2 regions of the Bradyrhizobium sp. LjRoot220 genome follow, and region 1 is predicted to be linked to the other one. Evidence: riboswitches for the same ligand, from Rfam matches in the RefSeq annotation. Region 1 holds a riboswitch; the other holds the start of a gene.
The links. Region 1 has a riboswitch for cobalamin ahead of ACSQ84_RS04000 (TonB-dependent receptor). Riboswitches for the same ligand answer to the same signal wherever they lie in the genome.
Positions count from the first base shown of each region.

Region 2: another riboswitch for cobalamin. It lies ahead of ACSQ84_RS27685 (TonB-dependent receptor); the one in region 1 lies ahead of ACSQ84_RS04000 (TonB-dependent receptor).

Region 1 covers NZ_CAXUPS020000001.1:976,241-980,576, reverse strand. The annotation lists gene ACSQ84_RS04005 (PepSY domain-containing protein) at 1-962, opposite strand, end outside; gene ACSQ84_RS04000 (TonB-dependent receptor) at 976-3,339, opposite strand; cobalamin riboswitch at 3,455-3,655, opposite strand; partial or broken gene ACSQ84_RS03995 (histidine phosphatase family protein) at 3,788-4,336, shown strand, end outside.
Region 2 covers NZ_CAXUPS020000008.1:18,058-22,393, reverse strand. The annotation lists gene ACSQ84_RS27695 (ABC transporter ATP-binding protein) at 1-30, opposite strand, end outside; gene ACSQ84_RS27690 (FecCD family ABC transporter permease) at 27-1,070, opposite strand; cobalamin riboswitch at 1,206-1,405, shown strand; gene ACSQ84_RS27685 (TonB-dependent receptor) at 1,520-3,799, shown strand; gene ACSQ84_RS27680 (DUF6925 family protein) at 3,896-4,336, shown strand, end outside.

The DNA of each region.
Region 1 (4,336 bases):
GCGAACCATTCAACCTCTCGGGCAATTGGTGAAATCGGCTCCATACGAATCGCGGAAAACATCTTCCAGTCCGGAGAGGCAGTGGCTATATCCGCTTCAGCCTTGGTCAACTGCCCGCGCGAGAACAGCCGGCCGTGGTCCATGGAGAGCCAGCCGCTGAATATCCACGTCAGGACGAAGACCGTCGCTATCAGGCCTATGATGTGATGCAGCGCATGCCAGCCCCGATACGGAGACACCGCCGCTCCCTTCCTGACCCTGAGCTGCGCGACCCCAAGCACTGCCCCAAGCGCGGCCGAGATCAGCGCAAGCAGCGACAGCGTCCACACCACGCGGTCCCAGATCGACCAGTTGCGCCGGAGCACCGTGGGATAGATCCAGTGCAGCACGCTACCCGCAAAGTTCCACCAGCGCTCGCGGCGTGTCGTGTCCAGTGTGATCTCGCCAGTGACCGAGGAGACGTAGAATTCAGTGCCGGCCGCATCATTGAGCGCCACGCGAAACAGGGGACGGTGGCGTTCGAAGCTGTTCGGCACGCTCCATTGATCATAATCCGCGAGCTCAACGACTGAAGCGCGCGAGATGTCCAGGCCGGGTCCGCCTCTATCACCCCTCGCCGCAGCGAGAGCAATGTCGGGAGATTTCACCGCGGCATTCGTCGCGTCCGACGCACGGATCGCCCGCGTTTGCGACGACCCTGATACGACGTACACCGGCCCGTCGCTCCGCTGGATCAGGCGAACACGCGCGGCATCCTCGATCCCGCTGGCACTAACGGCATCTGACGGACTGATGGTCACACGCGCGCTGTCCACGGGTGCAAGGCCAGCAAAGCGTTCCGCTTCCGACAGGGACGGAAACGGAACGAAATGCATGACGATGCCGGTCGCAAACCACATCGCGAACAGGAGACAGAACGCGACACCGAGCCATCGGTGCAACAGGACTATTCCGCCCATCATTCGGGTTACGCCCCTACCACTTGAACGCAGCGGAGACCTCATAAGTACGCGGCGCCCCCAACAGGACCTGATCGGGATAGAACGGATCGCCCCAGATCGCGTAACGCTTGTCGGTGACGTTTCGCACCCGGAACGTCAGCCGCGTCTGGTCGACGGCGTTGAACACCGATTTCGGTATGTCGACGAAGGCATAGAGGTCCGCGATGGTATAGGCGTTCATGGTCACTGTGTTGGCATCGGTATTATAGCGATCGCCGACATGACGGCCGACGACGCCAAGCTCGACCGGCCAGGGCGTGAAGAACCGGTACGCTGCGCCGGCGTTCGCGACGACGCGCGGCACGTTCGGCGGCGCATTCCCGGAAAACGAGCCGCCTGCAAAGTTATAGTCGGCGTAGCGCGCGTCCACATAGGCGATGTTGCCCCACAGTCGCAATGCTTCGGTAATGCGCACAGCAGCCGCGAGCTCAACGCCCTTCGATTCCTGCCGCCCGGCAATGTTGAGCTGCATGCCGCCGGCGGCCGCATAGACGTTCTTCCGCTCGATGTCGAACGCCGAGAACGTCCACTCCGCCCTCCTGTTCCAGAACAGATGCTTCACGCCGGTCTCGTAGGTCTGCGACGTCGTCAGGTCGAGCGGCTGGCGCGGCCCAAGCAGGAAGATGTTGTTGGCCGAGACGTCGGCGCCGGTCGCGTACTGGCTGAAGAAGGTCAACCCCGGGACCGCCTCCCAAGTGTAACCGATGCGCCCCGTCACCGGCGTCCAGGACTTGGAGAAGGGAAAGCCCGCCTTCACCATGCCATTCACATCGGTAGAATTGCGATCGAGCCCGATATGCTCCATGCGCAGGCCACCGACCAGCGCGAATGTCCGCGTGACTTTCAGGCGATCCTCGAACGACAACGATTCATTGTCGATCCGCGCCGCCTGTTGCTGCGTCGTCAGCAGGCCGTAGTACCCGCGGGAAGGATCGACCAGCGTGACCTGATCGTGCGGGAAATTGGCGGCCCCCGGTCGGACGAAATCAAGGCCGCTTGCGGCAACCGTCGTCACCAGGCGGTTGTCCATGCCGGCGATGTCCGTATCCCAGGTCAGGTCGGTGAAGTTGCCGGCGAGCTTCTGGCTGTGCGCCACGTAGAAGCGCTCCCTGTCGACCAGGTTCACATTGGCATTGAACGCCGCGACCTCGTTGTTGAACCACTCCCGCTCTGCGCCATATCCGTAAGCCTGGCTCCTCAGCGTCAGGCCGGGCGCGAGCTTGAGCTCGAAGCCGCCGCGCAGCCATACCTCCTTCGCCACGTTGCGATTGTCGAGGACGTTGTAGTTGGTGTTGAATGTGCGATCGTCGATCGTGACCGGGCCAAGATTGGTTCCGTTATAGTTCGAAACATAGCTGCCCGAAACGATGCCGGTCGTGGCATGCGATCCGCTGAAGGCGACCGGGACCAGCGGTACGCCCCAATAGGGCTTGCCGCGATCCTCCCGGTATTCGATCGCGCCCCAGACCTTTAGATTGTCGGAGATGCGGTAGTTGAGCTGACCCGAGATATCCAGCGTCCTGGTGTTGGTATCGTCGGCAAAGCCGTTGAGCGAGGAGCGGCTGATGTCGAACCGGTAGTCGAGCCCCTGAACGTTGGTGCTGCCGCCGGAGCCATAATAACTGCGGAACGAGTTCAGCGAATCATAGGAGAAATAGGCCTCGTTCCGGATCGTCCCCGTATGCGGCTGCTTGGTCACGAAATTGATCGCGCCGCCGCTGGCCCCCTCGCCCGACAGCAGCGAAGCCGGACCTTTGAGAAACTCCACGGCCTCGAGATTGGCCGTGTCCATGATACGCGATGTCATGTTCTGGGGGCCGATCTTGATACCGTTGTAGAGGATGTTGATCTGGCTGTTGGTGAAGCCGCGCATCGAGAACGCCGAGGGCTCGGCCGGATTGTCGCCGGAGGTCACGCCGACTGCGCCTTGCGCGACGTCAGACACTGTCCGATAGCCCTGCTCGCGGATCGTCTCGGCCGAGATCACCTCCACGGTCGCAGGCACTTCACGCACAGCCAGGCCGAGGCGTGACGCGCTTCCGGCGATGGCGTTCGTGTTGAGCGGTGTCTGCGTCGTATCCCCGGTCGGCTTCGGTGCTGTCGCTGGCGAAGCAGCTCTATTTGCCGCCACGCGACGCGCGCCCCGTTCATCGCGGGCAGACGGCTTGGCCCGCTTGCGCTTCTGGTCGGTGGGCGGAGAGATTTCGATCGGCGGCAACGGCTCGCGGGAGCCCGCCTGTTGCGCGCAGACCGCGGAGATGTCGAAGGCAGCAAAGGAAGAGAGAACGCCGGACGCGAGCAGGAACTTGCGCGGCCGCGCGGCACGAAGACAGGACATGGCTGAAACCTCGGTATGACGTCAGTGGCACGTCACAGCGAACCGGGTCTCAACCTTCGGCCTGTAAAGCCTCAGCTGAAGCCGAATGTCTGTACTCCCCGACCGACATTTTCGCGTGTGACCACGGCTGACGGCAGGTCTCCTGGCTTGCGGGTCGTTACCTTGCGTCGCCTTCCCGGGACCGAGATGCCCAGTGGCGCGTGACGCGAGATTCTCCGCTCACAGTTGCGGGGGCAGCTACGGCATTGAGGAAGTTTCCTCGCACCGCATTCCCTTTTCATCCCCGTAAGGGGAAACCGTCAAAACCATCTAGGATTAAGTCGAACGCAGAGTCAATGTGCAGTCGCTGCCGCGACGTTCGTATCGGAGCGACCACCTGCATTGACAACGGCGCGGACAAAGGTGCTATCGCAAGCATCGCTTGTTCAGGCTTCCCTGGAGACGTGGAATGGAAGGACAAACCTTCCTCTGGCTGGTCCGGTACGCCGTCGTCGACGGCATCGCGGGAACGATCCATGCCTCAGACGCTCCAGCTGATCTCAGCGACCGGTCGCAACTGGACGCGCCGCGACAGCATCTCCCGCAGGGCGCCGCGAGCTACGCAAGCCCGGCGCGGCGGCGCACGGTCGACACGGCGCACGCGCTGGGACTCGATCCGATTCTGGCGAGCGAATTCCGCGAGCAGGATTTTGGCGATTGAACCGGACGGCGCCACGACGTCCTCGCAGCCGCCGGCGGCGAAGGCTATACGAAATTTTGGAGTGACCCCACCCGCTCACGGCCGTCGGGAGAGCTTTGAAGATCAGATCGCAAGAGTCCGGCGCGGACTCGGTCAGATTAAGACAGGTTCGACAACGCTTGTGGTCCACTCCGGCACCATCCGCGCTACGCTCTGCATCGCGCTCGACCTCACGCCAGAGTCCGCCTTGCGCTTCGTGATCCACCCGCTGTCCCTCACTCGGATCGATCGGCTGTCGAAGGGTTGGCGGGTGGTGTC
Region 2 (4,336 bases), on a different contig from region 1:
CCGGGCGGTGAGAAGCGCCGTGTCGCTCATGCGACGCCTCCGCCGAGCGCGCGGCGTTCGCGCGCGATCAGATAGAGGAAGAACGGCACGCCAATGATCGAGGTCAGCACGCCGACCTTGATGTCGCTGGTCGAGGGAATGATCCGCACCGCGATGTCGGCGGCGAGCAGCAGCGCCGAGCCTGCGAACGCACTCGGCACCAGCAGCCGCGCCGGATCGTGGCCGATCAGGGGCCGCATCAAATGCGGCGCGACCAGGCCGATGAAACCGATGGTGCCGGTGACCGCGACGGCGCCGCCAACCCCAAGCGCCACGCCCGTGATCACGATCAATCGCAGGCGTCCGACATCGACGCCGAGGCTCTGCGCGGTTTCCTCGCCGAGGCTCAAGGTCCGATAGGCGTTGCGCTGGCTGAACAGGATGATGCCACCGGCGACGATGAACGGCAGCGCCAGCATCACGTGCTGAAAACTGCGATCCTCCAGCGATCCGAGCAGCCAGAACGCGATTTCGAGCACCACGAAGGGATTGCTGGAGAGGTTCATCACCAATGCGGTGGCGGCGCCCGCCAGACTCGAAATCGCAAGGCCCGCCAGGATTAGGATCAGCAGCCCGGCATTGCGGCCGGCGATCGTCAAGAGCACGAACACCGAGCCGAACGCCGCCATGATCGCCACCACCGGCAGCGCATAGGAGCGCACATCGGCCCACCCCAGCGCGATCACCAGCACCGCGCCGAACGCCGCCGATTGCGGCGCGCCGAACAGCGAGGGCGAAGCCAGCGGGTTGCGCAACAGGCCTTGCAGCGACGCGCCCGACATTCCCAGGATGGCCCCGATCGCCAGCGCCAGAATGGTCCGCGGCAGCCGGATTTCCCGCACGATCACCTGCGCCACGTCGCTGCCGCCACCGAGCAGGGCTTCAATCACAGCCAGCGGCGACAGCCGCACCGGCCCGATGCCGAGCGAGATCAGCACCAATAGCCCGACAAGGCCGGCAAGCGCGGCCGTCACGCCAATCCGGCGCCGCGCGGCCTCCTCGTTTGCAGCAATGATGGCCTCAACACTCATCGATCGTTCCCGGACGGTCAGCCCGTACCGCACTATGCATGCGAGCGGTACTGCTCATGCGACAAAAAAGACGCACTCGTCCAGCGAGGATCGCAGGCGGGGCCGAATGGGATTGACTCTGTCTTTGACAAATTTCTACCATATTTTTTCGACGGTTCCCGTTTTGGGGATCAAAAGGGAATGCGGTGCGGGGAAAATCCCCCAATTCCGCGGCTGCCCCCGCAACTGTAAGCGGTGAATCTTTTGTCCAACGCCACTGGGAATCTCGGTCCTGGGAAGGCGACGAAAGGTAACGACCCGCAAGCCAGGAGACCTGCCGTCAGCCGTGGTCACACGCGAAGATGTCGGTCGGGGAGTACAGGCATTAGCTTCACCAGCGCTGCTTACAGCACACTGGTGGCGCTTGGTTCGCTGTGACGTGCCACTGACGTCATACCGAGGCCTGAACCATGTCTTCCATCACGCTAGGTGCCAAGCGGCGCCGCCATCTTTTGCTGACGTCGAGTTTTCTGGCGCCGATCATGGCGCTCGGCATTGCTGGCGCGCACGCCCAGCAGACCGCCGCGGCCGGTCAATTGCCCGCGATCGAGGTCAACCCGCCCGGCGACCAGAACCGCACCCGCGCAAAACCCGCTTCCGATGAAGGCTCGGGACCGCGCCGCATCGCCGCGCCCAGTCCGAGGCCGTCAAGCAGCGCGACCCCCGCGCCGGGGACCGGCGCCAACGTCGCTTCGCAAGGTGGAGGCCAAGGCGGCGGCGGAGCGCCGGTGCGGCAATTCGCCGGCATCGTCGGCACGGCGGCGACCGTCATCACGGCTGAAGAAATCGCGCACTCACCCGCACAAACCTTGCAGGAAATCATCGCGCAAACGCCGGGCGTGCAGCTCACCAGTCTGTTTGGCGGCGTCAACGGCGTGAAGACCAGCGTCGATCTGCGCGGCTTCGGCGCGTTTGCGACCTCCAATACCCTGGTGCTGATCAACGGCCGCAGGCTCAATGACATCGATATGGCCGGCGTCGATTTTTCGACCATTCCGCGCGATTCGATCGAACGCATTGAAATCACCCGCGGCAACAGCGGTGCGGTGCTGTACGGCGACAATGCCGTCGGCGGCGTCGTCAACATCGTCCTGAAGAACGGCGTCGGCGGCCCGCCGGTCGCGATCCGCGGCGAGGCCGGCGTCGGCTCCTTCAACCAGCGCATGGCGTCGGTCTCGGCCGCGACCAATTTCGGTCCGTGGTCGACCTCGTTCTACGGCAACGCCATCAAGTCCGACGGCTATCGCGTCAACAACGCGCTCGATCAGCGCAACGGCGTCGGCAACCTCAACTACACCACGCCCGGGCTCAGCGCGTTCGTGACCGTCACCGGCGACGACCAGAAGCTCGGCTTCCCCGGCGGCCGCATCGTCGATCCCTCGATCGGCGTCAACGAACTCGTCACCAACCGCACCGGCACCAGCACGCCGCGCGACTACGGCAACCAGCAGGGCGCCAGCGCCACCGCCGGCTTCACCAAGACGCTGTGGAACGGCGTCGATCTGATCATCGATGGCGGGGTGCGGGACAAGAAGCAACAAGGCGCGTTCTTCAATCCGTTCGCCAACAGTTACGTCGACAGCCATCTGCAGACATGGTCGCTGACGCCTCGCTTGAGCGTCAAGAACGTGATGTTCGGGCTGCCCTCTTCGATCCTGACCGGCATCGATTATTACGATGCGACGTTCCATCAGGAGCGGCCGGAATTCAAGGGCACGCCGCCGATCCATACCTATGACCTGTCGCAGCGAACGCTTGCCGGCTACTGGCAGCAAACCCTCGGGCTGCTGCCGACGACGGATTTCGCGTATGGTGCGCGAATCCAGAACACCGCGCTGAGTGCGAGGGACCGTCTCAACGATCCGCCGAATTGCGCCTTGTTTTTTTCCTGCGGCGCCCAGAACCTGCCGCTGGATAGCAGCGAAATGCAGTACGCGCTGCATATCGGCCTCGAACATCGCTTGAATAATATCGTCTCGGTGTTTGGCCGGGCCGCCCGCGCCTTCCGTACGCCGAACGTCGACGAGAGATTGTCCTCCGGACCCGCCTTCGATCCTGTCTTCTTCACCCCGATTCCGCAGACTTTCCTGCTGAAAACCCAGACCTCGCACGACGTCGAGGGCGGCTTCCGCATCAGATCGGGCGGGTTCCAGATGCAGTCGAGCATCTACAACATGGACCTCGAGAACGAAATCCATTTCAACCCGGAGCTGTTCTATAACACCAACCTCGATCCGACCCGTCGCTACGGCTCCGAAACCAGCGCCTCGCTTCGGATCAGCGACAGCGTGCTGCTGCGCGGCGGCATGGCCTACACCCGTGCGGTGTTCCGTGAAGGGCAATTCGCCGGCAATGACGTTCCGCTGGTGTCGCGCTACACCGCCAGTGCCGGCGTGACCTGGAACATCTGGCAGAACTATCTGGTGGCAGACGCCACGGTGCGCGGCTGGAGCGAGCGCTACATGGACAACGACCAGAAAAATACCCAGCGCCGCATTCCGGCCGATGCCACCATCGACTTCAAGCTGAGCGGGGCATATCAGCACTTCTTCTGGTCGGTGAGCGTCAACAACGTGCTCAACGCGCTGTATTACGATTATGCGATCGCAAGCTCGATCACCGATGGCCGCTTCAGCGCCTATCCGCTGCCGGGCCGGACCTACATGGTGAAGGCCGGCGCGACATTCTGACCGCTTGGCCGGTTCGGAGCCCGCTCCGGACCGGCTTGTCGTGAGCTGACAAGCCGGTATTCTCTTCGGTCCCGAACCGCAAGAGAATGCCGATCCATGCCTGATGCTGCAGCCGGCGCCGCGATCGATCTGCTGCAGCGGGAAATGGCCGATCCCGACACGCAATGGAGCCTCGGCACGTTCGGCGCCATCGCCGAATTCGCGCGCGACCGCGACGAACCGGTGTGGCTGACCCAATCGGAAAACGCCATTGCAGCGGTGACGCCGCGCGGCGGCATTGCGCTGAAACCCGACGGCGGCAGCCGGGCGTTCGCCTCCGAGGGCATCACCAAATCAGGCTGGAGCCAGCGGATCGCGCTATGCCTGCCGTCGGGCGATTGCGCGATGAGCGGCCGCAACGCGCTGACGGAAATTGGCGCCGACCGCGACGCGCTGCGGCCGGAGGACCGCGAATCGATCCTGTTCGATCTCGGCCTCGGCGCCGTGCAGGCGGATTTTTGTGTGCGCATCGGCGACCACGATCTTGCCGCCCGTCTG